Massilia sp. METH4: one gene and its partner. Each later gene encodes a partner of the first gene's protein in a complex. Links are inferred from orthologs where the notes say so. Each region holds a gene or a part of one and is shown on either strand. Other genes may lie near its edges. The genes, in order: secA and secY.

The links.
Region 2: the proteins of secA (region 1) and secY are in contact, whole or in part, in a crystal structure (PDB 3DIN), measured with the Thermotoga maritima proteins. The link is inferred for Massilia sp. METH4 from one-to-one orthologs. Residues at the interface, in WP_004082002.1 of Thermotoga maritima: Glu261, Ala262, Arg263, Lys300, Ala301, Arg302, Thr303, Ile304, Ile305, Leu323, Tyr324, Asp325, Pro326, Val329, Ser330, Tyr333, Ile336, Lys340, Phe345, Val349, Glu363, Phe364, Tyr374, Ser375, Gly376, Gly377, Glu393, Ile395, Thr482, Ser483; in WP_004081795.1 of Thermotoga maritima: Glu108, Gly109, Glu110, Glu111, Ala236, Glu237, Arg238, Arg239, Ile240, Thr241, Ile242, Gln243, Tyr244, Ala245, Arg246, Arg247, Val248, Thr249, Gly250, Arg251, Arg252, Val253, Tyr254, Gly256, Ala257, Ser258, Thr259, Tyr260, Leu261, Pro262.

What each region holds. Positions count from the first base shown.
Region 1 is NZ_CP146614.1:2,922,199-2,938,337, reverse strand. Bases 3,377-6,717 are described here. They hold secA (preprotein translocase subunit SecA), read right to left. Parts: upstream 6,340-6,717; coding sequence 3,577-6,339; downstream 3,377-3,576. Other genes in these bases: V6Z91_RS13020 (DciA family protein), read left to right, coding at 6,557-6,717; V6Z91_RS13030 (hypothetical protein), read right to left, coding at 3,377-3,528. Also shown: bifunctional glutamate N-acetyltransferase/amino-acid acetyltransferase ArgJ, read right to left, coding at 1-579; V6Z91_RS13040 (hypothetical protein), read left to right, coding at 894-2,111; V6Z91_RS13035 (hypothetical protein), read left to right, coding at 2,121-2,528; more of V6Z91_RS13030, read right to left, coding at 2,659-3,376; more of V6Z91_RS13020, read left to right, coding at 6,718-7,033; V6Z91_RS13015 (AtaL-like protein), read right to left, coding at 7,194-7,667; V6Z91_RS13010 (NmrA/HSCARG family protein), read right to left, coding at 7,680-8,543; V6Z91_RS13005 (LysR substrate-binding domain-containing protein), read left to right, coding at 8,648-9,532; lpxC (UDP-3-O-acyl-N-acetylglucosamine deacetylase), read right to left, coding at 9,537-10,472; V6Z91_RS12995 (DMT family transporter), read right to left, coding at 10,548-11,390; V6Z91_RS12990 (SET domain-containing protein), read left to right, coding at 11,526-12,026; V6Z91_RS12985 (TonB-dependent receptor), read right to left, coding at 12,130-14,880; V6Z91_RS12980 (DUF2628 domain-containing protein), read left to right, coding at 15,627-15,953; V6Z91_RS12975 (DUF2628 domain-containing protein), read left to right, coding at 16,134-16,139. UniProt on the Escherichia coli protein: Required for protein export, interacts with the SecYEG preprotein conducting channel.
Region 2 is NZ_CP146614.1:2,223,422-2,237,742, reverse strand. The notes cover bases 1,228-4,084. They hold secY (preprotein translocase subunit SecY), read right to left. Parts: upstream 3,395-4,084; coding sequence 2,060-3,394; downstream 1,228-2,059. Other genes in these bases: rpsE (30S ribosomal protein S5), read right to left, coding at 4,061-4,084; rpmD (50S ribosomal protein L30), read right to left, coding at 3,875-4,057; rplO (50S ribosomal protein L15), read right to left, coding at 3,422-3,853; infA (translation initiation factor IF-1), read right to left, coding at 1,813-2,031; rpmJ (50S ribosomal protein L36), read right to left, coding at 1,666-1,779. In the rest of the region: rpsD (30S ribosomal protein S4), read right to left, coding at 1-620; more of rpsK, read right to left, coding at 867-1,227; more of rpsE, read right to left, coding at 4,085-4,579; rplR (50S ribosomal protein L18), read right to left, coding at 4,590-4,952; rplF (50S ribosomal protein L6), read right to left, coding at 4,966-5,499; rpsH (30S ribosomal protein S8), read right to left, coding at 5,510-5,905; rpsN (30S ribosomal protein S14), read right to left, coding at 5,920-6,225; rplE (50S ribosomal protein L5), read right to left, coding at 6,232-6,771; rplX (50S ribosomal protein L24), read right to left, coding at 6,778-7,092; rplN (50S ribosomal protein L14), read right to left, coding at 7,102-7,470; rpsQ (30S ribosomal protein S17), read right to left, coding at 7,731-8,003; rpmC (50S ribosomal protein L29), read right to left, coding at 8,000-8,191; rplP (50S ribosomal protein L16), read right to left, coding at 8,204-8,623; rpsC (30S ribosomal protein S3), read right to left, coding at 8,638-9,426; rplV (50S ribosomal protein L22), read right to left, coding at 9,436-9,768; rpsS (30S ribosomal protein S19), read right to left, coding at 9,765-10,040; and 6 more genes. UniProt on the Escherichia coli protein: The central subunit of the protein translocation channel SecYEG. Consists of two halves formed by TMs 1-5 and 6-10.

The DNA of each region.
Region 1 (16,139 bases):
CGGCTTGATCATGCCGGCGCCCTTGCTGATGCCGGTCAGCGTGACCGTGTGGCCGGCAATGGTGACGGTGCGCGAGCCTGCCTTCGGCTGCGTATCGGTCGTCATGATCGCTTCGGCCGCGTTGAACCAGTTGTCGGCCTTCAGGTTCTGTACGGCGGCGGGCAGGCCGGCCTTGATCTTCGCGACCGGCAGCGGTTCAAGGATCACGCCGGTGGAGAACGGCAGCACCTGCTGGGCGTCGATGCCGAGTTCGGCCGCCAGCGCCTCGCAAGTGGCGCGGGCGTTGGCCATGCCGGCCTCGCCGGTACCGGCATTGGCATTGCCCGTGTTGACGAGCAGCGCGCGAATCGGCTTGCCGCCGGCCTTCACGGCGGTGAGGTTTTCCTTGGAGATTTGCACGGGTGCCGCGCAGAAACGGTTCAGCGTGAACACGCCGGACACCGTGGCCCCCTCGGCCAGCTTCATCACCAGCACATCCTTGCGGTTCGGTTTCTTGATCCCGGCTTGGGCGTAGCCGATTTCGATACCGGCGACGGGTTTCAGGTCAGCGGCGACAGGAATGGGGGAATTGACGGCCATGTGTTGTTCTCGTGCGGGTTGATGAAATCACTATTGTAATCCCTGTCGCAACAAGGCATCGCCCGGGGCGAAAACCTTTTGCGCACTGGCAAACATGTCTTTCTCGCACAAAAAATGTCCCGGTCGTTCACAAAAAGCGACAGTAACTTTCATGTTTAGTATCTTTCGGGAAATAAAACTTGTTCCTGATCGGCAATATCCCATAAGGTAGACACCGCATGCACATGCCGTGCGTCAACCGCTCCCCCACCTTCGCAGCGGTCCGCGGCCTGCACCCCTACACAACATTCGGATTGGATTCCTCGAGCATGAAAATGAAACTGTCAGCAGCAACCGTGCTGGGCGCCCTGTGCCTGATGCAGGCAAGCGCCGCCAATGCCGTCACGATCGGTGACGGCAACCTCAACATCACCGGCTTCGGCACCCTGGCCGCCGCCAAGAGCAACACGGAAGACGCGCGCTTCACCCGCGCCAACCAGCGCGAAGGCACGGCCGGCACGAGCACGATCGGCCTCGACTCGAACCTGGGCCTGCAGGCAACCTATACGTTCTCGGACAAGCTCTCCGCCACTACGCAGATCCTGTCGCGCAAGTCGACCGGCGACAGCTTCACGACCGAACTGGCATGGGCATTCGTCAAGTACAAGGTCAGCGATGAAGTGGCAGTGCGCGTCGGCCGCGTGGCGGTACCCGGCTTCCTGATCTCCGACTACCAGAACGTCGGCTACGCGAATACGATGATGCGCCCGCCGGTGGAAATGTACGGCCAGATGATCATCGATAACGTCGACGGCCTGGACGTGAACTGGCAGCACAGCTTCGGCGACACCAACGTGACGGCACAAGCGTTCGGCGGCATCTCGCGCGGCAAGTCCTACGTGTCGGCAGACCGTTCGGACCCGCGCTACCAGGCACCCTCCGCCGGCTTCGCGATCGCTGCCGAGCATGGCCCTGTCACCGTGCGCTTCGCCCACATGCAGGGCAAGCTGAAGGCCACCGACGTCAAGCCGATCAACACGCTGACCAAGACGCTGACCACGGTGGGCTTCGGCCAGCTGGCCAACGACATCACGATCGCCGACTACAAGCGCGTTGCGTTCACCTCGGTGGGCCTGCTGGCCGACTGGAACAATATCGTGGTGCAGTCCGAATTCGGCATGCGCCGCGCCAAGGAGCCGGTCTACCTGGCTGACGGCAATGCCTGGTACACGATGGTGGGCTACCGCTTCGGCAAGGTGCTGCCGTACTTCGCCCACGCCAAGTATGACGGCAAGGGTTCGAACGTTTCCGCGCCGGCCACCCTGGCACGCATCCCGACGCTGAATGCCACCGTGAAGAACATCCTCGCCCCGAGCAGCCAGTCGTCCGACCTGATCGGCGTGCGCTGGGACTTCGCCAAGTCCGCCGCGCTGAAGGTGCAGGTCGACCGCGTGAAGCCGGGTGCCAAGAACGGCTACCTGTCCGACGTGACCCCGGCCGGCGTCGGCAAGAAAGTCACCGTCATCGCCGCAGGCGTGGACTTCGTGTTCTAAGGAGCGACCATGAAAAAAGTACTGTCTTCCCTGATCTTCGCCGCCTTCGCGACGGCAACCGCCTCGGCATCGGCCGAGATCGTGGTGATCGTCAGCGCCAAGAACCCGGCCACGCGCATGTTCTCCGAACAGGCGGCCCAGTTCTTCCTCGGCAAATCGACGATGTTCACGCCGATCGACCAGGCCGACGGCTCGGCGATCCGCAACGACTTCTACAAGAAGGTGGCGGACAAGGACGCGGCCCAGGTGAAAGCGATCTGGTCGAAGCTGGTCTTCACCGGCAAGGCCCAGGCACCGAAGGAATTCAAGACGAGCGCCGAGGTGAAGAAAGCCGTTGCGGACGATCCGAAGGCCATCAGCTACATCGACAAGTCGGCCGTGGACGATACCGTCAAGGTTATCCTGACGCTGCAGTAAGCTGCTTTACGCGGCAACGCGAAGCCCGGCCAGGTGCCGGGCTTTTTATTGCCTGGAAAATGGGGACGTACCCCATTTTCCAGGCAATATTTCATAGTATCAAGAGTTGGGTCAGGACGTGCCGCGCCGGTCAATCGATGGCAAGCGACTCGAAGAACCGGCCTTTGCGGGCCATCGATTTTGCCTCGCTCTTCCTGGAAGTGACTATGCCGAGCATGAAGGTCCCGCCGGGTATTCGCACCAGCATCGAGTGAAAGATCATGCCACCCGGCTGCACGCTTCGCGTGTAAACAGCCGGCCTTCCCTTGAAATCCAGTTTCTCGCAATCGGGCCTCGCGATGGTTTCGTCGAAGGTGCCGAACATCGATGCGTTCGTACCGAACGGCTCGAAGACGGCCATGAATGTCGAACCCAGGCTATCGGCCGAGCGCAACATCGCACCTCGCGCTCCGGCACCGCCTTCGGTGGCGCTGACGTAGGGACCTGGCATGTCGACCGAAAATCCGCCATCGATGGAATGGGCACGATGCCAGCCGTCGCCGAGCGGCTTTTCGCCGGTCGATCCGGTGATTTCCAACTGCTTGGGCTGTGGCAACTGCGGCAGCGGCGATTCGACCGGTTCGACAAAGAAAATACGCCGTGCCGGCGATACCGCGTGCCAGGAACCATAGAAACGCAGCCGCTTTCCTTCCACCTTGCCGCCTTGCGCCAGCTTGACGACGGAGGGATGCGGGCAACTGTCCAGTGGCAGCGTAGCCGTCCTGTAAAGCTTGGCCGGAACCTTTTCGCTCACGAGCGCGGTGTTCTCGACAACGAAGAGGGGTTCGCGGTTGCCGGACATGAGTGCCACCACGCGCACATCCGCCTCGATGATCCAGTCTGCCTTTTGCGCCGCCGTTGGCGCATCGGTTACCTGCCCTATGCAGCCCTTGGACGCAGCAGCAGTACTGCCCGCACTGCAAGCCAGCAGCAGCGCGAGGATGCTTATTTGATTGAACATGACGATCGGTAGTAAGAAAAAAAACCGGGGCAGCGCCCCGGTTCTTCATCAAGCCAGCTTGCCGTGGCAAGCCTTGTACTTTTTGCCGCTGCCGCATGGGCACGGATCGTTGCGGCCGACCTTCGGCCCGATCTGCACCGTCGCTTCCGGCATGCCGGCCGGCTGGGCGGTCGGTGCCAGCAGTTCTTCCGGCGCCGCGTTCGGGTTGAAGTCGGCGTGCTGGTAGTGGACGTTCTCCACGTGCGTGGCGGCCAGCGCGGCTTCGGCCGCTTCGACTTCCTCGCGCGACTGGATGCGCACCGTCATCACCTGGCGCACCACCTCGTTCTTGATCAGGTCCAGCATCTGGGCGAACAGTTCGAACGCCTCGCGCTTGTATTCCTGCTTCGGGTTCTTCTGCGCGTAGCCGCGCAGGTGAATGCCCTGGCGCAGGTGATCCAGCGCGGCCAGGTGTTCGCGCCAGTGGCTGTCCACGCTTTGCAGCATCACGCTGCGCTCGAAGCCGCCGAACGCTTCCTTGCCGACGATGGCGATCTTGGCGTTGTATTGCTCGTCCGCCGCGGCGAGCACGCGCTCGACCAGGTCTTCGTCGGTGAGGTTCGATTCCTTCTCCAGCATCTCCGTCAGCGGCAGGTTGATCTGCCACTCGGCGGCCAGCGTGGCCTGCAGGGCCGGCACATCCCACTGCTCTTCGACGGATTCCTGCGGCACGTACTGGCGCACCAGCTCGGTGAACACGCCGTGGCGCAGGTTCTGGATCATTTCCGAAATCTCGGTCGCTTCCAGCAGCTCGTTACGCTGCTGGTAGATCACCTTGCGCTGGTCGTTGGCCACGTCGTCGTATTCGAGCAGCTGCTTGCGGATGTCGAAGTTGCGGGCCTCGACCTTGCGCTGCGCCGATTCGATCGAGCGGGTGACGATGCCCGCCTCGATCGGCTCGCCTTCCGGCATCTTCAGGCGGTCCATGATCGCGCGCACGCGGTCGCCGGCGAAGATGCGCAGCAGCGGATCGTCCAGCGACAGGTAGAAGCGCGAGGAGCCCGGGTCGCCCTGGCGGCCGGAACGGCCACGCAGCTGGTTGTCCACCCGGCGCGATTCATGGCGCTCGGTGCCGATGATGTGCAGGCCGCCGGCCGCCACCACCTGCTCGTGCAGCGCCTGCCAGCCGTCGCGCAGTTTCTGCGCCTGGGCCGCCTTTTCCGCGTCGGAGAGGTTCGGGTCCGCCTCCACGAACTGGATCTGCTTCTCGACATTGCCGCCCAGGACGATATCGGTACCACGGCCCGCCATGTTGGTGGCGATCGTGATCGCCTTCGGCGATCCCGCCTGGGCGATGATTTCCGCTTCGCGGGCGTGCTGTTTCGCGTTCAGCACGTTGTGCGGCAGCTTGGCCTTGTCGAGGATCGATGCCAGCAGCTCGGAGTTCTCGATCGACGTGGTACCCACCAGCACCGGCTGGCCGCGCTCGTAGCAGTCGCGGATGTCGGTCACCATCGCCTGGTATTTTTCCTGCGCCGACTTGTATACCTGGTCCTGGCGGTCCTTGCGCTGGGACGGGCGGTTCGGCGGGATCACCACGGTCTCGAGGCCGTAGATTTCCTGGAATTCGAATGCTTCCGTATCGGCGGTACCGGTCATGCCGGCCAGCTTGCCGTACATGCGGAAGTAGTTCTGGAACGTGATCGAGGCCAGCGTCTGGTTCTCGTTCTGGATCTTCACGCCTTCCTTCGCTTCCACGGCCTGGTGCAGGCCGTCGGACCAGCGGCGGCCCGTCATCATGCGGCCCGTGAATTCGTCGACGATCACCACTTCGCCGTTCTGCACCACGTAGTGCTGGTCCTTGTGGTACAGCGCGTGCGCGCGCAGCGCGGCATACAGGTGGTGCACCAGCGTGATGTTGGCGGAGTCGTACAGCGAGGCGCCTTCCGGCAGCAGGCCCATCTTCGTGAGGATGGCCTCGGCCTTTTCATGGCCGGCTTCCGTCAGCAGCACCTGGTGCGACTTCTCGTCCTTCGTGTAGTCGCCCGGCACTTCGACCTTGCCCTTGCCGTCCGGCTTGTCCTCGCCGATCTGCAGCGTCAGCAGCTTGGGCACTTCATTGATCTTGTGGTACAGGTCCGTATGGTTCTCGGCCTGGCCGGAAATGATGAGCGGGGTGCGCGCTTCGTCGATCAGGATCGAGTCCACTTCGTCGACGATCGCGTAGTTCAGGCCGCGCTGCACGCGATCGCGGATATCGAACACCATGTTGTCGCGCAGGTAGTCGAAGCCGAACTCGTTGTTGGTGCCGTAAGTGATGTCGGCCGCGTAGGCCTGCTGCTTGATCGAATGCTCCATCTGCCCCAGGTTGACGCCCGTGGTCAGGCCCAGCCAGCGGTACAGCTTGCCCATCGTCTCGGCGTCGCGCTGGGCCAGGTAATCGTTGACGGTCACGATGTGCACGCCCTTGCCGGACAGCGCGTTCAGGTAGGCCGGCAAGGTTGCCGTCAGCGTCTTGCCCTCGCCGGTGCGCATCTCGGCGATTTTCCCGTAATGCAGCACCATGCCGCCAAGCAGCTGCACGTCGAAATGGCGCATCTTGAAGACGCGCTTCGAGGCTTCGCGGCACACCGCGAAGGCTTCGACCAGCAGATCGTCCAACGCCTCGCCGTTCGCGACGCGTTCCTTGAAGGCGGGCGTTTTCGCCTGCAATTCGGCGTCCGAGAGCTTTTCGTACTCGGGTTCGAGAGCGTTGATCGCTTTGACGGTTTTTTGGTATTGCTTGAGCAGCCGTTGGTTACGGCTGCCGAAAATCGCGGTCAGTAAGGACATGCTTGAATTCTTGAATAAACGCCGTTAAAAAAAGCTCGCTTCGCGACCTCGCCCAAAGCCTATGGCAAAAGACCATGATTTTAGCACGGGGGTACATTGGGATGGCCGCGGGTAAGACAATAGCCGGAAGGGAAATATTAACATTTGGCAGCATTCTGCCTCGCGCCGCACCTCCGGCAATGCTGCGCGCAAGGCGCGGCTATGCTATGTTTCGCGCATGCGATCCAACTCCTTCGACTACACTCGCCAGAGCCGGACGGCCGTCGAAGCCACCGACTTCCTGCGCCGTCATGACCGCCTCGCGGCGCTGTTGCCGGCCGTGCAACGCATGGCGAGGCTGCAACAGGATTGCGCCAAGGTTTTACCGACAGCCTTCAAGTTTTGCGACATCATTTCCTTCGAGGCCGGCCAACTCGTGCTGTCGACACCGAACGCATCGGTCGCCGCCAAGCTTAAACAGCAATTGCCAAAACTGCAAGAAGCACTCGCCCAAAAAGGGTGGCAGATCGACAACATCCGCCTGAAGGTGCAGATGATGAAGGCGATGTCCACGCCGCCCGTCGAGCGGCGCCAGCTGGTCATTCCCGACGTGGGCGTGGAATCTTTCGCCCAGCTGTCCGAAACACTCGAACAGACCAAGCAGAATGCGCCGCTGATCGCGGCGCTGAAGAACCTCGTGGCGCACCGCCGCTAGGGCAGCGCCGATTCATGCAAGGCAGCGCCGATTCATGCAAGGCAGCGCCGATTCATTTGCCGTGGATGCGAGTAGTCCACCAAACGCTGGCACGTTTTCGCCGGCTAGGCATCGCCGCCGCGAACAGATCGGCGCTTCCTGAACCATTACGCGGTTCCGATCAGAGCCGCCCCTCCTCCAGCAAGGCACGGGTGCGCTTCAATGTCGACAGCAACGCCGTGCGGTAGCCGCCGTCGCTATCCATCCAGGCCTGTTCGGCCTGCTCCTCGGACCCGCCCGGCGCCTTGCCGCGCAAGCCAAGGTAGCAGTAGAAGCGCAGGTGCAGCTCCCCCGCCTCATTCTCGAACAATTCATTGACGATCACGCCTTCGCGCGGGCCGGCGACCTGGAAGAACGATACCTTGCGTTCCGGTTCGAAGCTGATGATTTCGCGCAGTGCATCGCCGGCGATGGTGGCGTCGCGCACGATGTGCGTGGCGCTTTCCTCCACCACGTCGCATTGCGCGCACAGGCCCGGCGGCAGGAACAGCCGGGCGTCGCGCGCCTTCATCACGAGGCCGGCCCAGGCCTGGGCGCGGGTCAATGGAACTTCTCCCGCCGGGTTCACCGGCACGGTTGCGGTCGAATAGATCATGGCATGCTCCTTTCAGGCCGCGGCGGTTGCCGCGAATTCACGGTAGGTGGTCAGCTCGCGGCCCAGCAGCCCGGTAAGGCGCTCCACGTCGCCCGGCTCGGGAAGCATGCCGTCGCCCTGGAAGCGCTCGCTCATCAGGCGCATGTCGTAGGCCATCCAGCCCGGCATCACGTAGCGCAGGTTGTGTTCGAAGGGGCCGGTGTCATCGCCGCCGTAGGCCACCGGCCGCCCCAGCACTTCCGACCAGATGGCGGCCACCTGCGTGCCGGCCAGCGTGTCGGGGCCGACGAGATTGATGCGCTCGAGCGGCAGTGGGCCGGCGGCCAGCTCGCGGCGCAGCAGCTCGATGGCGGCGATTTCACCGATGTCGCGTGCCGCGATCATCGCCAGCCCACGGCTGCCGATCGGCATCGGGTACACGCCGTGTTCGAGGATCGTCGCCCTGATCGCGGCATCGTTATCCATGAAATAGGCGGGCCGCAGGATCGTGGCGGAAAAACCCATTCGCTCGATCATGCGCTCCACGCCGTACTTGCCGGCGAAGTGCGGCACGTTCACGTACAGGTCGCTGTGGATCACGGACAGGTAGACAACGCGTTCGACGCCCGCCTCGCGCGCCACGTTCAGCGCTACCAGCGCCTGGGTGAATTCGTCCGGCACGACGGCATTGAGCAGGAACAGCGTGGACACGCCGTCGAAGGCGCGGCGCAGCGCGTCGACATCGAGCAGGTCGCCCTGCGCGATGTCCACCCCTGCGGGGAAAGCGGCCTTGGCGGGGTCGCGGACGAGCGCGCGCACGTCGGCGTGGCGCTGGACGAGTTGTTTGACGACGTGGCGGCCGATGGTGCCGGTGGCACCGGTAACGAGGATGGTCATGTTGGATACTCCGTAGTGGTTGGAAGACAGGACCATGGTAGATGTCCCATCGTCGACCCGATAGACGGTATATTTAGACTCACCGTCTCACTAATGGAACACTTATGGATATCCTGGCTTTGATCGATTTCAACCTCGTGGCCCGGCACGGCGGGTTCGGCCGCGCGGCGCGGGCCAGTGGCCGGCCGAAAGCAACCCTGTCGCGCCGCGTGGCGGAACTGGAAGCGAACCTGGGCTTGCGCCTTTTCGAGCGGGGCGCGCGGCTGCCCAAGCTCACGCAGGAAGGCCGGGCGCTGCACGAGCGCACGGCGGCGCTGCTGACCGAGATCGATGAAACGGCGGCGGCGCTCGCCTCCGGCGGCGAACGGCCGCGCGGCCGGCTGCGCATCAGCGCCCCGCTGCTGTTCTCTCAGACGGCGATGGGCAAGCTGGCGGCAGGCTTCGCGCTGAGGCATCCGGAAGTGCGGCTCGAGGTGACGACGGAAGACCGGCCGGTGGACATGGTCGAGGAAGGCTACGACCTGGTGATCCGGGTAAATCCAGCGCCCGACGCGGGGCTGGTGGGCCGCATCTTCCTGCGCGACCGCATGGTCATCGTGGCCGGCCCGGCGCAGGCGCGGCCCATGGATGGTACCCCGGTGCCGGCCGTGGTGCGCGGACCGGGCGGCGGGCCCGAGACCTGGCCGATGAAGGAGGCAGCGCCGCTCACGGCGGTGCCGGTGCTGTCGCTATCGACGCTGGTGATGGTGCGCGACGCCGTGCGGGCGGGCGCCGGCGCGGCGCGGCTGCCGGTGTCGCTGGTCGGCCATGACCTGGCTGCCGGCAGGCTGGTGCAATGGGGCGAGGTGGGGGGGCCGGAGATCGCGCTGTGGGCGCTGTATCCGTCGCGCAGGTTGTTGAGCGCGCGCGTGTTGGCCTTCCTCGACTACCTTCGCGAAGCGTTTCCGAACGGGACGCCGGACGAACTGGCGGCCCACCTGAACGCCTGAAACGTCAGTTGTACGCCCACTCCTGCTCGAGCTGGCGCGCATAGGATGGCGGCGCCTCTTCGAGGGAGTCGTAGGTGACGTATTCGTACGCGTCGGGATTGGCCTGCAATTCGCGCAGCAGCTTGTTGTTCAGCGCATGGCCGGACTTGTGCGCCTCGTACGCGCAGATCAGCGGGTGGCCGATCACGTACAGGTCGCCGATCGCATCGAGGATCTTGTGGCGCACGAATTCGTCATCGTAGCGCAGGCCGTCGGGATTCAGGATGCGGTATTCGTCCATCACGATCGCGTTTTCCAGCGAGCCGCCGCGCGCCAGGCCGATCCCGCGCAGCATCTCGACGTCCTGCATGAAGCCGAACGTGCGCGCGCGCGCCACGGCCTGGATATACGACTGGCTGCCGAAATCGATCTGCGCGCGCTGCGCGGTACCGTCCACCGCGGGGTGGTTGAATTCGATGAAGAAGTCCAGCTTGAAACCGTTGTGCGGTACCAGCCGCGCCCACTTCTCGTTGGCGCCCTGCCCTTCGCGCACCTCGATCTGCTTCTTGATGCGGATAAATTTCTTCGGCGCGTTCTGCTCTTCGAGGCCGGCCTGCTGCAGCAGGAAGACGAACGACGACGCCGAACCGTCCATGATCGGGATTTCCTCGGCCGTCACGTCGATATACAGGTTGTCGATGCCCAAACCAGCGCAGGCGGACATCAGGTGCTCGATCGTCGACACGCGTGCGCCGTCGCGGATCATCACGGTGGCCATGCGGGTATCGCCGATTTCCAGAGGGCCGACGGGGAAGACGACCGGCGGCTTCAGGTCGACGCGCGAAAAAATGATGCCCGTGTCGGGCGGGGCCGGGCGCAGGGTCAGTTCGACCTTGGTGCCGGAGTGCACGCCGACACCCGTGGTGCGGACTTGTTCTTTGATGGTACGTTGTTTCAGCATTTCACGATTATATCGGCTTTCCCGGGCCCGCGTTCCCTCTGCAAAAAGGGATAAAACCAAGACAACATGCGGGTTTCAGGGGTGTTCCGCCTCGCTGTGCACCGCCTCGCGGCGCACCAGGTAGATGCCGCTGCCGATGATGATCGCAGCCCCTACCAGGGTCCACTGGTCGGGCAGCGTATTCCACAGCACCCAGTCGATCGCCACGCCCCAGGCCAGCGCCGTGTATTCGAACGGCGCCACGATCGAAGCCTTGCCCATGCTGAACGCCTTGGTGATCGCCAGCTGGCCGAGGAAGCCGGAGAAGGCCAGCGTGACGATCACGCCCCAGTCGTCCCAGCGCAGCGGCACCCACCCCGGCCACGCCAGCGGCAGCGCGCCCCCGCCGATCATCACGAGCATCCAGAACATGATCTGCTCGCTCGAGTCGGTGCGCGACAGGATGCGGCTCGCGATGGCGGACACTGCATAGCAGGCGGCCGAGCCAAGGATCGCCAGGCCTGCAACGGAAATGAAGCTGGTGCCCTCGGGCCGCAGCACGACCAGCACGCCGACGAGGCCCACGCCGATCGCCAGCCACTGCATGCCGTCGACCTTCTCCTTCAGGATGAATACCGACAGCGCCGTGATCAGCGCGGGAGCGATGAAGAACACCGAGTAGGTTTCCGCCAGCGGCAGCGACTTCAAGCCGTAGGCGAACAAGGTCAGCATGCCGATGCCCAGCGCCCCGCGCAGCAGGTGCAGCGGCCAGCTCACCTTGAAGATGCCGCGAAAGGCGCCGCGGTACGCGACGTAGGCGCAGACCAGCGGCATCGATGAAAAGGCGCGCAATACCGTCACCTGCATGGCCGGGTAATGGGCCGAGAGCAGCTTCATGGCGGTATCCATGATGGAAAACATCGCCACGGCGATGACCATCGCGTAAATGCTGTGCAGGTTTTCCTTGGCTGGCTGTTTCAAGGCGGGCTCTTGTCTGCGGTATTGTCGGGCGCATATTGTATCCGCCTCGCCAGCGTTGAACCGTGCGCGTGAACGGCGGGGTATGATATTCGAATGACCACGCCCGCCGCCAAATCCAAATCCCCTCCCCTCTTCGAAGTGCATGATTCGCCCATCCACGGCAAGGGCGTTTTTGCCCGCCGGAAGATCGCGGCCGGTACCCGCATCATCGAGTACACCGGCGAAATCGTCGACTGGGATGAAACCTGCCGCCGCACCGCCGCGAAGGGCGGGCCGATCAACCATACATTCTTTTTCACGCTGAACAACGGCTTGCTGATCGACGGCGGTGCCGGCGGCAACGAGTCGCGCTTCATCAACCATTCGTGCGACCCGAACTGCGAAGCGATCGAGGAAGACGACCGCGTGTACATCCACGCGTCGCGCGATATCGATAAAGGCGAGGAATTGCGCTACAACTATGGCCTCATCTACGACGAGCGCCATACCCCTGCCGTGAAAAAAGCCTTTGCCTGCCACTGCGGCGCGCCTGAATGCACGGGCATCATGCTGGCGCCCAAGAAGCGCAGCCGCGCGAAGAAATCCGCGGCGTAGGCGTTTTGCGGAAACAACCAAAAACGGCCCGGCGGGGGATAGCCCGCAGGGCCAAAAAACCGGCGCTGTTGCGCCGGTCCCCTTGGCCTGATGGGGCTTGCGGTCAGAACTTGTAGTTCACGCCGAACAGTACGGTGCGGCCATACTTCGCGTATTCCAGCTGGCGATCCTTGCGGTTCGCATAGGTTTCATACGCGGCATTGTTCAGGTTATTCACCTGCAGCAGCACACCGAGACCCTTGAAGCGGCCCTCGTTGAAGGTGTAACCCACCTGCGCGTCGAACGTGGGCGCATCGTGCACGAAGCGCAGCTGGCGATCGCCGGCGAAATTGCCGATCTCGCCCACATAGTCGGAGCGGCGCCGGCCGCTGACGCGCGTCGAGAAGCCCGCCTTTTCATAATAGAGCGTGACGTTCGAGACATTGCGGGACAAGCCCGGCAGCTGGATCTTGCCGATCGCGGAATTGACTTCCTTGATGTCGATGCCGCTTTCCGTCCAGGACGAGCTGGCCAGCACGCCGAAGCCATCCAGCGCCGGCGTCAGCAGCTCCAGCGGCACCGACACGGTCAGCTCGACACCCTTCAGGATACCGCCATCGCCGTTGTACGACGTGGTGTACTGCCCGAAGTTGGAAATGGCGTTGGTGCCGGGCGTGAACTCCGAAAAGTCGCGCGTTTCCGAGAAGGTGTAGATGTACGTGTCCAGCTTCTTGTAGAAACCGGCCAGTGCCACATAGCCCTTCTTGTCGAAGTACTTTTCATAGGAAATATCGAATGCCTTGGCGCGCCATGGATCGAGCTTGCTGTTGCCGCCGCTGCCGTTCGGCAGCCGGGTACCGCTGGCCACGCTGAAGTTGAAGCCCGCGTTGAGCTGGTCCACGCGCGGGCGGGCGATCTGCTTCGCCAGCGAGAGGCGCAGGGTCTGGCTGTCGTCCAGGCCAATGGCGAGGTTCATGCTCGGCAGCACGTCGGTGTACTTCTTGCCGCTTTCGATCGGGTGGGCGACGCCTGCCGCGTCGGCATACAGCGATTCCGACGACTGGTCGGTGCGGATGACCTGCACGCCGATATTGCCGCGCACGGAATAGCCTTTGATGTCGCTGTCGATATTGGCGCGGGCGAAGGCCGTGGTGATCTTCTCGGTGACGTCCCACGCCCGGCTGATCGTGCCGGCATTGTTCGCCAGGCTGTAGTTGATCGGGTCGAAGTATTTGGCGATCACGGCTGGCACATTCCACGACGGCACAATGCCCGCGCCGGCGAACCCAAGGTCGACCGGGGCATACAGCAGATCGCTGGAGATCGTCGGCGTTCCCTTGGCGAACAGCTGGCCTTCGGGCTGGCGCTTGGTCTTGGTGCGGTCGCTGTAGTTGACGCCGACATCGAAGCCGCCCAGGTAGTTCTCCAGCGCTGCCGGTGCCGGCAGGGTTGCGGCAACCTTCAGGCTCGCCAGCCGGTCCTTCAGGTGCGGCGAATAGGTCTTGCCATAGCCATAGATCGAATTGCCCGTATGCAGGATGGCCGGGTTGCTGTAGTCGAGCTGGCCGGACAGATGTGCGAACTGCCCGGTGCGCCACCCCACCGTCATCAGCGGATCGTTGAACGCGCCACCGTCGGCGGTCTGCAGTTGCAGGTTGTTCTCCAGGTACGTCTCGTCGCGCCTGGCCTGCGAATAGTTGGCGTCCACGACCAGCGACCAGTCGCCGAAGTTGAACCGGTTGCCCCAGCCGGCCGTGCGGATGCGGTCTTCGCGGTGGTTGTTCTGGCCGCGCACCAGCGGGTAGGCGCCCGTGGCGGTACCGCCGATCAGCGTGTTGTCGACGATCGTGGTGCTCGTGTAGTTGAAGCCCGCAGGGTTGTTGGAGCCGTTGTAGCCGCCGAGATTGACTTCGAACTGGTTGTTCGTGTCGACCTGCTTGAAGTTCGACGCGAAGACATCGAGGGTACTGGTCCACATGCGGCTCGGGCGGTACTCCAGCACGCCGATCACGCCGGTGCGGGTCAGCCGGCCGCTTTTCGCCAGCGCCTTGACCCCGGCCGTGACATAGGTGCCCGCCGGCACGCCGGAAATGCGCGTCTGGTCGAACGGCTCGTAGGTGCCCGTTTCATTGTCCAGGATCGGCGATTCCAGGTGCGCCACGCCCAGCGCCACGCCGATCGTGCGGTTGGCGAATTGGTCGATGTAGCTGGCACTGACGCGATGGCCATGGTCTTTCGCATTGGCGATCTTGCCCAGCGAGTTTTTCTCGCCCCGCACATTGAATGAAATGGTGCGGCCGGGGAACGACAGGGGCCGCACGGTCTGCATGTCGATCGTGCCGGACAGGCCCTGGCCCACCAGCCCCGCATCGGGTGTCTTGTGCACGGTGACCGCGCTCAACAGCTCCGACGGGTACTGGTCGAATTCCACGCTGCGGTTGTCACCGGTGCTCACCTGCTCGCGGCCATTGAGCAGCGTGGTGGCGAAGTCCGGCGACAGGCCGCGCACGCTGATCACCTGTGCCCGCCCGGCCACGCGCTGGGCGGCCAGGCCCGGCAGGCGCGCGATCGATTCGGCGATGCTCGTGTCGGGCAGCTTGCCGATATCTTCGGCAGAAATGGACTCCACGATGGACGTGGAATCCTTTTTTACGGATATGGCGTCTTCGATGCCGCGGCGGATGCCCGATACCTTCACCTGGGCAATGGTGCCCTCGGCAGTGCTGGTTGTGGTGGACGTGGCGGCGGCCGAAGCAGCCGCATCCTGGCCCAGCGCGGGAGCGCTCAGTATCGACAGGAGCACCGCGCAGGCGGTGGCAATGGGGTGCAGCGGGAAGGAAGGGTATGGAATGCGTGGTGGTGCCTGGACGTGCATTGATTGTCTCCAATGGTGAGCGAAAAGAGTCGCCGTGGCCACGCTCTGTCGGCGTTTTAACCGTTTTGTAGCAAAACTAGATTTTGCTTGACGAAACTGTATCAAAAATAAAGCTCATGTACGCAAAAAAGCGCGTCGTTTTTCCCTTGGAGTCGTGGTAGTTGTATTTTGGCTACGAAAAAAGAAACATCTGGTGTACCCCGACTACATTCTGTCTTGTAGTCATACGCGGTGCCTAGCTGAGTGTGACCATGGCGTGCTTGGCGCGCGCCGTGGTCGACGGGAGAAGCCCTGTCGCTCCAATAGCGGATGGGCTGGAGGATGCGGAACTGCGCACTGCCCAGATCCGATCTTGGGGGCGCAACGGCCGAGGGTGGCCTTACCGCCCGGCAGACGCAGCGCCTGTCATGGGCGCGCGATCGTAGCAGGCGCGGCGGCCATCTCGGCTGAGCGTGCACAACGCGCGGTGGCCCGGATTGGACGAGGTGCTCTAGAACTCCGCAGGGAAAATTGGCACTGCGCAAACTACAGTACCTTCTTGACAATTGCCGTATTGATAACTGGACGCGATCGATATAGTCGCGCCGTCATCAAGATCAATTCACGGAGGATTTATGTCGATTTGCCAGCACTGCGGCACGCATTTCATCACGAGTGCACTGTGCACCACTTGCCGTCCCACCCCCGCCGTCCCGCTCGAATATGCCGCGCCGCAGAAACTGCCGCTTGTCTGGCGAGACAAATTCATGGCGATCGACCGGGCCGGCGGCGTCGAACTGCCGAAGCTGGACCAGCTGCCCGTCATCGCCCGCATTCGCATCCGTTGCAATGTGTTTGCACTGCTGTTCGGATTCGTCTACTACCTTTGCAAAGGCATGGTAAAGCGTGGCATCGCGCTGACCGCCCTGCTCGTCGCCATGACGCTCGTATTCCTGTGGTGCGCCGAACGGTTGAATGTGCCGCCTGAGCTGGCCCAGAACATGGCCGCGGCCCTCTCCGCGATCGTGTATGCGTGGCGCGCGAATCTGGATTACTACAAGCATGCCGTGCTCGGCGACGACAGCTGGTGGTAGACCGCGCATTGTCCCTGTTTTCCCCCTTTTCCCCGGTGCGGCCGGGGCTTTTTTGCTTTGTGTCTCATACCAGCATGGAATCGAGCGAGGAATTGCATCAGCGCAATATCCATGGTGCGCAAGACCTTATCCTGTATGTCGAAGCGTCGAGCTGGTCGGCGCGAACGTCGGGAGCCTTCCATGCAT
Region 2 (14,321 bases), 700 kb from region 1 along the record:
CGCGAGTACAGTTCGACGATCAGCGATTCGTTGACGTCGGCAGCGATCTCGCTACGCTCCGGCAGCGACTTGAAGGTGCCTTCCATCTTCTTGGCGTCGACCGAGACCCATGCCGGCATGCCGACTTGTTCGGCCAGCGACAGCGCTTCCAGGATACGGGTCTGCTTCTTGGCCTTTTCGCGCACGGCGATCACGTCGCCCACTTTCACGTTGTACGAAGCGATGTTCACGACATTGCCGTTCACGGTGAAGGCCTTGTGCGACACCAGCTGGCGTGCTTCAGCGCGGGTGGAGCCGAAGCCCATGCGGTAAGCAACGTTGTCCAGGCGGGTTTCCAGCAGGGTCAGCAGCGTTTCGCCGGTGTTGCCCTTGCGGCGGTCGGCTTCCGCGAAGTAGCGGCGGAACTGACGTTCCAGCACGCCGTAGATACGCTTGACCTTCTGCTTTTCGCGCAGCTGGTTGCCGTAGTCGGAGGTGCGGGCACCCGACTTGACGCCGTGCTGGCCAGGCTTCACGTCCAGCTTGCACTTCGAATCCAGCGAGCGGCGGGCGCTCTTCAGGAACAGGTCGGTGCCTTCACGGCGGGAGAGTTTTGCTTTCGGTCCGATATAACGTGCCACGGTGATTTTCCTTGATAAATTAAATGACGCCCCAGCGCTGCATCGGATGCAGCCAGGCGCTAGTCTGACCCTCTAATCCGCCAGACGGTGGCTCAACAAGCCCGTTCGCCAGAAACGAACAGGCAAAAATAGCCGGACAGTGTAACCGTTTCCGATTAACTGTTCCAGCGATTTTTACTTCAGTGTGACGGTGGCCGGTTCACGAAGAACCGGCCATGGTCTTACCGAACGTTGCCGCTTCTAGAGTTAGATACGACGACGCTTCGGCGGGCGGCAGCCGTTGTGCGGAACCGGCGTCACGTCCTGGATCTCGGTGATCTTGATGCCCAGGTTGTTCAGCGCGCGCACAGCCGATTCACGGCCAGGGCCCGGGCCCTTGATGCGCACTTCCAGGTTCTTCACGCCGCATTCCTGCGCCACTTTGCCAGCCGCTTCGGCAGCAACCTGCGCTGCGAACGGGGTCGACTTACGGGAGCCCTTGAAGCCGGCGCCACCGGAAGTTGCCCACGACAGGGCGTTGCCCTGGCGGTCGGTGATCGTGATGATCGTGTTGTTGAAGGAAGCGTGAACGTGAGCGATGCCTTCAGCGACGTTCTTTTTGACTTTCTTGCGAACGCGCGCTGCTGCTGCGCTACTTTGTTGCTTGGCCATAATGGTTTCCTAGATTATTTCTTCAGCGATTGAGCGGCTTTGCGCGGACCTTTGCGGGTACGTGCATTGGTGCGGGTGCGCTGGCCGCGGACCGGCAGGCCCTTGCGGTGGCGCATGCCACGGTAGCAACCCAGGTCCATCAGACGCTTGATGTTCATGGACAGCTCGCGGCGCAGGTCGCCTTCAACAACGAACTTGCCGATCTCATCACGCAGCTTTTCCAGCTCGCTGTCGTCCAGGTCCTTGATCTTCTTGTTGGTAGCAACACCCGTCTGTGCGCAGATGAACTGCGCGCGCGGACGGCCGATACCGTAAATTGCCGTCAGGCCGATCACGGTGTGCTGGTGATTTGGGATGTTAACCCCTGCAATACGTGCCATTCGTTATTCCTCGATTAACCTTGACGCTGTTTGTGACGCGGTTCGACGCAGATAACACGAACGACGCCCTTGCGCTTGATGATCTTGCAGTTGCGGCAGATCCGCTTGACTGAAGCGTTAACTTTCATTTTGCACTCTCTTCTTGAATTCGATACTTAAAATTACTTGGTCCGGAACACAATACGGGCCCGGGAGAGGTCGTACGGCGTCAACTCCACCGTCACCTTGTCACCGGGGAGAATGCGGATATAGTTCATCCGCATTTTACCCGAAATGTGGCCGAGCACCACGTGGCCGTTTTCCAGCTTTACTCGAAACGTTGCATTCGGGAGATTCTCCAGAATCTCGCCCTGCATCTGTATGACGTCGTCTTTTGCCATGGTGACCTTATCGTCTAGACCTTGCCAATTAGCGGGTCGGAACGCCGCCCTTGAAGTTCGCCTTACGCAGCAGCGAATCGTATTGCTGCGACATCACGTAGTTCTGGACCTGGGCCATGAAGTCCATGGTCACGACCACGATGATCAGCAGGGACGTGCCGCCGAAGACGAAGGACACTTTCCACTGGGCTTGCATAAACTCCGGCAACAGGCACACCAGGGTGATGTAGACGGCGCCAGCCAGGGTCAATCGGGTCAGGATCTTGTCGATGTAGCGGGCAGTCTGCTCACCGGGACGAATCCCTGGCACAAAGGCCCCGCTCTTCTTCAAGTTGTCCGCGGTCTCCTTGCTGTTGAACACCAGTGCGGTGTAGAAGAAGCAGAAGAACACGATCGCCACGGCATACAGCAACGCATGGATCGGCTCACCTGGGCTCAGCGATGCAGCCAGGTCTTTCAGGAAGCGCACAACAGGGTTGCTGTTGTCCGCGCCACGTGCGAACCAGTCCACGATGGTGGCCGGGAACAAGATGATCGACGAAGCGAAGATCGGCGGAATCACGCCTGCCATGTTCAGCTTCAGCGGCAGGTGACTGGTCTGCCCACCGTAGATCTTGTTACCGACCTGACGTTTGGCATAGTTCACCAGGATCTTGCGCTGGCCACGTTCCACGAACACCACGACATAGGTCACTGCTGCAACCAGGATCACGATGATGATGGCGGAGATCGCGCTGATCGCGCCGGTCGACACCTGGGTGAACAGACTACCCATGGCGCTCGGCAAACCTGCGGCGATACCGGCAAAGATGATGATGGAGATGCCGTTACCGAGACCGCGCTCGGTAATCTGCTCCCCCAGCCACATCAGGAACATGGTGCCGGTCAGCAGCGTGACCACGGTGGTGAAGCGGAAGGCCATGCCGGGATCGATCACCAGGCCGGGCTGGGCTTCCAGCGCGACGGAGATGCCGAATGCCTGGAACAATGCCAGACCGACGGTGGCGTAACGGGTGTACTGGGTGATCTTGCGACGGCCAGCTTCCCCTTCCTTCTTCAGCGCTTCCATCTGCGGGGACACGATCGACAGCAACTGCATGATGATCGAGGCCGAGATGTAGGGCATGATGCCCAGCGCAAACACCGTGAAGCGCGACAGGGCGCCGCCGGAGAACATGTTGAACATGCCCAGCAGGCCGCCCTCTTGCGACTTGAACAGTGCGGCCAGCTGTACCGGGTCGATCCCCGGCACCGGGACGTGTGCCCCGATGCGGTAGACTACCAGAGCGCCCAGCAAAAACCACAGACGGTTCCAAGGGAAACCGGCTGCGGCACTTTTAGCAAGCTGCGGATTAGTCGCCAATTTTCGCTCCGTTCAAGCTTAAGCGTCTCAGGCTACCGAGCCGCCAGCCGCTTCGATGGCCGCTTTCGCGCCGGCGGTCACTTTCAGGCCCTTGATGGACACTGCCTTGGTGATTTCGCCGGAAGCGATCACACGCACGTCGCGTGCCAGCACGTTCAGCACGCCGGCCTGCTTCAGCACCAGCAGGTCCACTTCGGACACGGCCAGAGCGTTCAGGTCGGACAGGCGAACTTCAGCCTTGAAGGTTGCGTTCAGCGATTTGAAGCCACGCTTCGGCAGACGGCGCTGCAGGGGCATCTGGCCGCCTTCGAAGCCGACCTTGTGGAAGCCGCCCGAACGCGATTTCTGACCCTTGTGACCACGGCCGGCAGTCTTGCCCAGGCCGGAGCCGATACCGCGGCCAACGCGACGCTTGGCGTGTTTCGCGCCTTCGGCTGGTTGAATGGTATTCAATTCCATTGTTTTCTCCAGATCGTGTGCTTAGGACACGACTTTGACGAGGTAGGCGACCTTATTGATCATGCCGCGTACCGATGGCGTGTCCTGCAGCTCGGAAACCGAGTTGACACGGCGCAGACCCAGGCCACGCACGGTGGCGCGGTGGTCTTGGCGGGTGCCGATCAGGCCCTTCACCAGTTTGACTTTGATAGTGCTCATGGTCATTCCTTAAGCCAGGATGTCTTCTACCGACTTGCCGCGTTTCGCAGCGATCTCGGCAGGAGTGCTCATTTTCGACAGGCCGTCCAGGGTGGCGCGCACCAGGTTGTACGGGTTGTTCGAACCGGTGGATTTCGCCACCACGTCCGTCACGCCCATCACCTCGAAGATAGCGCGCATTGCGCCACCGGCGATCACGCCGGTACCAGGCTTGGCCGGGGACATCATGACGCGCGAGGCGCCGTGCTGGCCGGTCACCGAGTGCTGCAGCGTACCGTTCTTCAGGGGAACCTTGATCAGGTTGCGGCGGGCTTCTTCCATTGCCTTCTGCACACCGACCGGGACTTCCTTCGACTTACCCTTGCCCATGCCGATGCGGCCATCGCCGTCACCGACCACGGTCAGCGCCGCGAAGCCCATGATGCGACCACCCTTGACCACTTTGGTCACGCGGTTGATCGCGATCATTTTTTCGCGCATGCCGTCATCCGGCTTGTCGCTTTGCATTTTTGCTTGCATTTTTGCCATGATCGTACCCTTAGAACTTCAGACCGGCTTCACGCGCGGCATCAGCCAGCGCCTTCACACGGCCGTGGTAACGGAAACCGGAGCGGTCGAACGCTACTTCGGTGATACCTGCCTTGATTGCCTTTTCGGCGACGCGCTTACCAACCAGGGCAGCGGCAGCGGCGTTGCCGCCCTTGCCCGACTTGCCGGCCAGTTCGGCGCGAACTTCTGCTTCCACGGTCGACGCCGAAACCAGAACTTTAGCGTCCGGGCTGATCAGGTTCGCGTAAATGTGCAGGTTGGTGCGGTGGACCGACAGGCGGTTCACTTTCAATTGCGCGATCTTGATGCGGGTTTGACGTCCGCGGCGCAGACGAGATTGCTTTTTATCCATCGTCAGCCCCTAATTACTTCTTCTTGGTTTCTTTGATCTTCACCACTTCGTCCACATAGCGGACGCCCTTGCCCTTGTAAGGCTCAGGGGAGCGGTAAGCACGGATTTCGGCGGCCACCTGGCCCACCTGCTGGCGGTCCACACCCTTGATCACGACTTCAGTCGGGGTCGGGGTTGCGACGGTGACACCAGCCGGCATCGTGTGCACGACAGGGTGGGAGAAGCCCAGCGACAGGTTGACCTTGTCGCCTTGTGCCTGGGCCTTGTAGCCCACGCCCACCAGCGACAGCTTCTTCTCGAAGCCCTTCGTCACGCCGGTCACCATGTTGTTGACCAGTGCGCGCAGCGTGCCCGACATCGCGTTGGACTCGCGGCTGTCGTTGATCACGTCGAACGTCAGCGTGCCGTTGTTGTTTTCCACTTTGACCAGGCCGTTCAGGCTCTGGGTCAGGGTGCCCAGCGGGCCCTTGACGGTGATCGCTTGTGCGGAGATGGCGACTTCGGCGCCAGCCGGCACTGCGATCGGCATTTTAGCTACTCGAGACATGTGTTACTCCTTAAGCCACGAAGCAGATGACTTCGCCACCGACGCCGGTAGCGCGCGCTTTGCGGTCGGTCATGACGCCTTGCGGAGTCGACACGATGGCCACGCCCAGGCCGTTCATCACGGTCGGGATTTCATCCTTGCCCTTGTACACGCGCAGGCCCGGACGGGACACGCGCTCGAGGCGCTCGATGACAGGACGGCCGGTGTAGTACTTCAAACCGATTTGCAGTTCCGCTTTGCCTTCGTTGGAGGACACTGCGAAATCTTCGATGTAGCCCTCGTCCTTCAGGACGGCGGCGATCGCCACTTTGACTTTCGACGACGGCATTGCAACGGTGGTCTTCTTCACACCCTGTGCATTGCGGATACGGGTCAGCATATCGGCGATAGGATCGCTCATACTCATTGCTTATTCTCCTATTACCAGCTGGCTTTGGTCATACCCGGGATTTCACCACGCATGGCGAATTCACGGAGCTTGGTGCGGGCCAGACCGAATTTACGGAAGGTGCCACGTGGACGGCCGGTGATGGCGCAGCGGTTACGCTGGCGGGTCGGTGCGGAGTTACGCGGCAGCGCCTGCAGTTTCAGACGGGCTTCGTAACGCTCTTCTTCCGACTTCGACTGGTCGTCGATGATGGCTTTCAGCGAGGCGCGCTTGGCGGCGAACTTCTCCACCAGGTCGGCGCGCTTCTGTTCACGGTTAATCAGTGCGAGTTTTGCCATGATCGTTTAGTTCCTGAACGGGAATTTGAATGCGGCGAGCAGAGCTTTCGCTTCGTCGTCGGTCTTGGCGGTCGTGGTGATCGAGATGTTCATGCCACGCAGCGCGTCGATCTTGTCGTACTCGATTTCCGGGAAGATGATCTGCTCTTTGACGCCGATGTTGTAGTTACCACGGCCATCGAACGAGCGACCGGACACCCCACGGAAGTCACGCACGCGCGGCAGAGCCACGGTGATGAAGCGGTCCAGGAATTCGTACATACGGGCGCCGCGCAGGGTCACCATCGTACCGATCGGGTAGCCTTCGCGGATCTTGAAACCTGCGATTGCCTTGCGTGCCTTCGTGATCACTGGCTTCTGGCCGGCGATCTTCGTCAGGTCGCCCACGGCGTGCTCGATCACTTTCTTGTCGGCCACGGCTTCGGAGAGACCCATGTTCAGGGTGATCTTCGTCAGGCGCGGCACTTCCATTACCGACTTGTAGCCGAATTTCTCGGTCAGCTCGGTAACGACCTTGTCTTTGTACAGTTGTTGCAGACGGGCCATTTTCAATTACCCTTTCACTACTTCGCCGGAGGACTTGAAGACGCGGACTTTTTTACCGTCCACTTCCTTGAAGCCCACGCGATCGGCCTTGCCGGTCGCAGCGTTGAACAGAGCAACGTTGGACACGTGAATCGGCATGGTCTTGTCGACGATGCCACCAGTTACGCCCGTCATCGGGTTCGGCTTGACGGCCTTCTTGGCCACGTTCACGCCTTCCACCACGACGTGCTCAGCGTCTACACGCTGGGTCACTACGCCGCGCTTGCCCTTGTCCTTACCGGTCAGGACGACGACTTCGTCGTTTTTGCGAATCTTATCCATTGCGACTCCTTACAGGACTTCCGGTGCCAGGGACACGATCTTCATGAACTTCTCGGTGCGCAGTTCGCGCGTCACCGGGCCAAAGATACGGGTACCGATCGGTTCCAGCTTGGAGTTCAGCAGAACGGCGGCGTTGCCGTCGAACTTGACCAGGGAACCGTCCTGGCGACGCACACCCTTAGCGGTGCGCACAACCACGGCGTTATAAATTTCACCTTTTTTGACACGGCCGCGCGGCTGTGCCTGTTTAACCGTGACCTTGATCACGTCGCCGATGCCAGCGTAACGGCGCTTGGAACCGCCCAACACCTTGATGCACATGACTTCTTTCGCACCGGTGTTGTCGGCTACCTCGAGCCGGCTTTCAGTTTGAATCATAGTATTCTCTTTCCCAACTTAAGCCGAAGAATCCACACAATGCGGACCTCTCGGTCAGTCTTGGTCCCGCCAGTCATGCTGCTGCATCACTGTTTGGGTGCTTGACCTTCATACAGTACTGACCGCGAAACCGCGTCTGCGGAGAGACACTTAGCGGCGATACATGAACGAAGCCCGCAAGTATTACATACAACCTGCGGGCCTGCAAGAACTAATTGGAAAACGCGCCGGGACGCAACGGTCCCGGCGCGGTCTTCTTCTTAGACGATTTGTGCAGCTTGCACTACACGGGTCACCGTCCACGCCTTCGTCTTCGAGATCGGACGACCTTCCGCGATCTCGACCGTATCGCCGGTCTTGACCTGGTTGGTTTCGTCATGTGCGTGGTATTTCGCCGAACGCACGATGATCTTGCCGTACAGAGGGTGCTTGACGTGACGCTCGATCAGCACGGTAACGGTCTTGTCCATCTTGTCGGACACCACTTTACCGATCAGCGTGCGCTTGAGCGACTGTTTCACTGGTTCGTTCATTTGGCTTCCTTCGTGTTCATTACCGTTTTCACGCGTGCGATGTCGCGGCGGACCTTCTTCAGCTGCGACGTATTGGTCAGCTGTTGCGTGGCGCTTTGCATACGCAGGCCGAACTGTGCCTTCAGCAGGTCGTTCAGCTCTTTCTGCAGAGCTGCCTGGTCTTTGCCGCGGAGTTCAGATGCTTTCATATTTCACTCCAATTATTGGCCGACTTGGCGCACCACGAAGGTGGTAGCCAGCGGCAGTTTGGCAGCAGCCAGGCGGAACGCTTCGCGTGCCAGTTCTTCGGCCACGCCGTCCATTTCGTACAGCACTTTACCCGGCTGGATTTCAGCCACGTAGTACTCCGGGTTACCCTTACCGTTACCCATACGGACTTCAGCCGGCTTGTTCGAAATCGGCTTGTCCGGGAAGACACGGATCCAGATACGGCCGCCACGCTTGATGTGACGGGTCATGGCACGACGAGCAGCCTCGATCTGGCGCGCGGTGATACGACCACGTGCCACGGCCTTCAGACCGAATTCGCCGAACGACACGGCGGTGCCGCGCGTATGCGAAATACCGGTGTTACGGCCTTTCTGCTCTTTACGATATTTCCTGCGAGATGGTTGCAGCATGCTTGTTCTCCTGCTTATTCAGCTGCAGCCGGCTTCGCAGCGCGGCGAGCGGCTGGGGCGCCTGGTTTGGCACCCGGACCTGGACGCGGGCCGCGGCCCGGCTTGCCGTCGTCACGACGCGGACCACGTGGCTTCTTCTCGTCGGCCGGGGTGTCGATGACTGGTGCTTCGCCGGTGGCGGAGCGGTCACCCTTGTACACCCACACCTTGACGCCGATGATGCCGTAGGTGGTCGATGCTTCGGACGTGCCGTAGTCGATGTCCGCCTTCAGGGTATGCAGAGGCACGCGGCCTTCGCGATACCATTCGGTACGGGCGATCTCGATGCCGTTCAGACGGCCGGACGACATGATCTTGATGCCGACGGCGCCCAGGCGCATTGCATTTTGCATTGCGCGCTTCATGGCGCGGCGGAACATGATCCGCTTTTCCAGCTGCTGGGCGATCGAATCGGCGATCAGCTGCGAATCGATTTCCGGCTTGCGGATTTCCTCGATATTGACGTGCACCGGCACGCCCATGATCTTGGTCAGGTCCGACTTCAGCACTTCGATGTCTTCGCCCTTCTTGCCGATTACAACGCCCGGACGGGAGCTGTACACGGTGAAGCGGGCGTTCTTCGCCGGGCGCTCGATGACGATGCGGCCGACGGAGGCGTTCTTCAGCTTCTTCTTCAGGTACGTACGTGCCTTCAGGTCTTCGTTCAGCATTTGAGCGAAGTTGCCGTTGGTTGCGTACCAACGGGAAGCCCAGTTACGGGTTACGGCCAGACGGAAGCCGGTTGGATGAATTTTCTGTCCCATCTTGGCTCCTTAGTTTCCGACCGTCAGGTAGACGTGGCAGGACTGCTTCGAGATACGGTCGCCACGGCCCTTTGCGCGCGCGGTGAAGCGCTTCAGGATCGGGCCCTTTTCGACGTAGATCGTTTTCACGTACAGCTCGTCGATATCGGCACCATCGTTGTGCTCGGCGTTCGCAATGGCGGACTCCAGCACCTTCTTGATGATGGTGGCGCCTTTTTTCGGGCTGAACTGCAGGATGTTCAGCGCGGCGTCAACCTTCTTGCCGCGGATCAGGTCAGCCACCAGGCGACCCTTTTGATCCGACAGGCGCACGCCTTTGAGGATTGCTTTGGTTTCCATTATTTCTTCGCCTTTTTGTCAGCAGCGTGGCCCTTGAACGTACGGGTCAGCGCGAACTCGCCGAGCTTGTGACCGACCATGTTCTCGGACACGTACACGGGCACGTGCACCTTGCCGTTGTGCACGGCAATCGTCAGGCCGATGAAGTCGGGCATGATCGTCGAACGGCGGGACCAGGTTTTGATTGGCTTCTTGTCTTTGGTCGCTTGCGCGGCTTCGACTTTCTTCACCAGGTGGGCGTCGCAGAACGGCCCTTTTTTCAATGAACGGGTCATGATTTATCCTTATTTCTTGCCGCGGCGCGAGACGATCATCGAAGAAGTGCGCTTGTTCGAACGCGTCTTCTTGCCCTTGGTCTGCTGGCCCCATGGCGACACTGGGTGACGACCAGCGGCGGTACGGCCTTCACCACCACCGTGCGGGTGGTCGATCGGGTTCATGACCACACCACGGACGGTCGGACGCACACCGCGCCAACGCATCGCACCGGCTTTACCGATCTTGCGCAGGCTGTGCTCGGCATTGCCGACTTCGCCCACGGTGGCGCGGCACTCGATGTGCACGCGACGCACTTCGCCGGAGCGCAGGCGCACCTGGGCGTAGGTGCCTTCGCGGGCCATCAGCACGACTGCGGCACCGGCGGTACGTGCCATCTGGGCACCTTTACCTGGCAGCATTTCGACGCAGTGGATCACGGTACCAACCGGGATGTTGCGGATCGGCAGGGTGTTGCCGGCCTTGATCGGCGCTTCGGAACCGTTCATCAGCGTATCGCCGACGGACAGGCCTTTCGAAGCGATCACGTACTTGCGCTCGCCGTCGGCGTAGCACAGCAGGGCGATGTGCGCCGTGCGGTTCGGATCGTATTCGATGCGTTCCACTTTCGCAGGGATACCGTCCTTGTTGCGCTTGAAGTCAACGATACGGTAGTGCTGCTTGTGACCACCACCGATATGACGGGTGGTGATGTGGCCGTTGTTGTTACGGCCGGCGGTCTTCGACTTTTTCTCAACCAGGGCGGCGAGCGGACGGCCTTTGTACAGGTCGGCGTTCACCACCTTCACCATGCCGCGACGGCCTGGGGAGGTTGGCTTCATCTTAACGAGTGCCATTATTTAGCCTCCTCGGAGAAATTGATTTCCTGGCCAGGTTTCAGGCACACGAAAGCACGCTTGGTATTGTTGCGGCGACCGATGAAACGGCCCGAACGCTTGACTTTACCTTCGCGGTTCACGGTCTGCACCGATTCCACTTCGACCTTGAACAGCAGTTCAACGGCGGCCTTGATTTCCGGCTTGGTCGCATCCGGTGCAACGCGGAATACGATCTGTTCGTTCTTTTCCGCGACCAGGGTGGCCTTTTCGGAAATGACCGGCGCCAGCAGCACCTTCATCAGGCGCTCTTCGCTAAATTTGACGGCGCTCATGCCAGCAACTCCTCAATCTTGGCCAGTGCCGCTTTGGTAACCAGGACCTTCTTGTAGAAGACCAGCGACATTGGATCTGCGTGACGCGGTTCCACGACCAGCACGTTCGGCAGGTTGCGGGAAGCCAGCAGCAGGTTTTCTTCGATGTTGTCGGTGATGATCAGGACCGAATCCAGACCCATGCCGGTCAGCTTTTGCGACAGCAGCTTGGTCTTCGGGGCTTCGATCGCCAGATCTTCGATCACGACCAGGCGCTCTTCGCGAGCCAGCTGGGACAGGATCGAGCACAGACCTGCGCGGTACATCTTCTTGTTCACTTTGTGGGTGAAGTTCTCGTCAGGCGAGTTCGGGAAGATGCGACCACCGCCACGCCACAGCGGCGAGGACGACATACCAGCACGGGCGCGGCCGGTGCCTTTCTGGCGCCAAGGCTTCTTGGTCGTGTGGTGAACCTGCTCACGGTCCTTCTGCGCGCGGTTGCCGCTACGGGCGTTCGCTGCATAGGCAACCACGATCTGGTGGATCAGGGCTTCGTTGTAATCACGGCCGAAGACGGTGTCTGCAGCAGCAACGTTGGACGCGGCTTGACCTTCAGCGTTCAAGAGCTTGAGTTCCATGAATTAAGCTCCCTTCTTAGCTTTGACTTTAACGGCTGGCGATACGACCACCTGACCGTTTTTCGCGCCGGGTACAGCACCTTTCACCAGCAGCAGCTGACGCTCTGCGTCGATGCGGGCGATTTCCAGGTTCTGGGTCGTGACGGTGACGTCACCCAGGTGACCGGTCATGCGCTTGCCAGGGAACACGCGGCCCGGATCCTGCGCCATACCGATAGAGCCTGGTACGTTGTGCGAACGGGAGTTACCGTGGGTGGCACGGCCGGATGCGAAGTTGTAACGCTTGATGGTACCGGCGTAGCCTTTACCGATCGAGGTGCCCTGCACGTCGATCTTCTGACCGACTTCGAACAGCGAAACGGCGATGGTGTCGCCAGCTTTCAGTTCGGCAGCTTTGGCTGCATCGATACGGAATTCCTTCAGCAGGGTACCGGCTTCGACACCAGCTTTGGCGTAGTGACCCGCGGCGGCTTTGGTCACGCGGGAAGCGCGACGCTGACCGTACACGACCTGAACAGCGGAGTAACCATCCGTTTCAGGAGTTTTGATTTGCGCAATGCGGTTGTTCGACACGTCCAGCACGGTCACAGGGATCGAATCCCCGTCGTCCGTGAAGATGCGCATCATGCCAACCTTGCGACCGAGGAGGCCAAGGCTCATTTTTTCTCCATTCCCGCCTACGATTGGGCAGGGCTAAGTTGAACTACATGCGGTGAATCGCTTCACCACGAAAATGGTATGGACGAAAAAGGACAATTCCATACCGAAGCCGGCTAGTGTACTTTGCTTTGCCTCTTGACGCAACAAGTAAGTACGAGGTATGTCGCTTGTTGTTGCGCCAACAGTAAACAGCGCTGCCACCCCCTCGCGCAGCAAAATGCACATGCCTCGGCTTATAAATTTGCTACACTTGATGGCATTGCAAAATTGCAACTTTTAGCTTGCTAGCGATGCGCGCCCGCCGGCCGATGCCGGCCTTCCATCCTCACGAGGGAACCGCACATGCATACTGTTTCATCGCTATTCCGTCATGTCATCCTGGCCGCGACACTGTGCGCCGCGCCGGCGTTCGCCGACGACACGTTCACGGCACGACTGACCAATTTCGGCTACACGCTGACCGACCTGAATCCGAACGACGCCTATACGCCGACCCCGCTGGACATTACCCGTGGCAACTCGACCGGCTCGCTGTGGCTGGTGAACTTCGATCCAATGACGGAAATCGACCGCGACCTGGCAGCACTGCCAGGCACCGCCATGAGCGACAGCGGCCAGCTCGGCTCTTATGGGGGAGCATGGTCGACCGGCACCGATCTCAGCCAGAGCGTCTCGCTGGCATCGAGCGGCTATGGCATTGGCTGGTCGGAAGCGGACTGGACGATACAGATCACGATGCAACCCAATACAGCCATCACCCTCACCGGCCACCTGACCATGGATTGGACGCAGACCGGCAGCGAGCTGCCCGGTACTTCGAGCGGCCTGAGCAGCGTTTTTAGTGTCGGCGCGCCCGACTGGGGCACTAGCGAACACGTCTATACCTTCGAAAGCCCCGACAGCATCGATACCGACCTGTCCATCACGTATTCCCACCGCGGCAGCGCGCCGCTTGTTGTCTATATCTCATCATCGCTGACCGCCCACAGCTCCGTTTTCGCGCCTGTACCGGAGCCCTCCACGTACGCGATGCTCGTTGCCGGCCTGGCGATCGCCGGCTGGACCGCACGCCGTCGCCAGTCGCGCCGCTAACGCAGCCCCTAGCCCTTCAACTGTGGAGATCCAATGAAACTTCATCAAGCCACGGCCCTGGCGGCCATTCTTTGCTCCCTCACCGGCGCAGCACATGCCGGCAATTTCGCCTTCGGCACTTCGAACCTTGGCTTCCATGTCGTCGACCTCACGCCGGACGATGGCGCCGCCGCCGGCTTCGCGGTGACCGATACCTGGTCAGACCTGAACGCCGGGCTGACCCGGCCGGAAGGTTATCGTAGTTACGAAACGGAAGTACTTGGCCTGCGCGACTTCACCGCCGGGGCAACGATCCGCGGCGCGCACGCGGGAGTTGGCGTGTCCAGCGTGCTGGGCGATACGACCCTCACGTATTCGGAGCCGGTATCGGCGTACACGTTCGCCTGGGTGCGCGGTCTGCAGGAGATCACGCTGACAGTCAAGGCGAACTCGCAACTCGTGATCGACGGTAATACGTTCACGCAGTTGTCGGGCTGGAATCCCGCCTATGAATTCGAGGGCCGGGTCTCGCTCACGCTGCGGCCGGGCCCTTCCGGCACGTGGACGGATCCGGTGAGTGAGCTGGTGCGGCCGGTCGACTATGCGTCCGGTACGGACGCGGTGCAGTCGTTCCAGCTCACGTATGCGAACTCGACGGCCCAGGATGCCACCATCCGCCTGCAGATCCGCGATTACCTGTATTACTCGGCGGACCGTGCCGCATTGGCGCCGGTACCGGAGCCGGCCACGTATGCGCTGCTCGGGGCCGGCCTGCTCGTCGT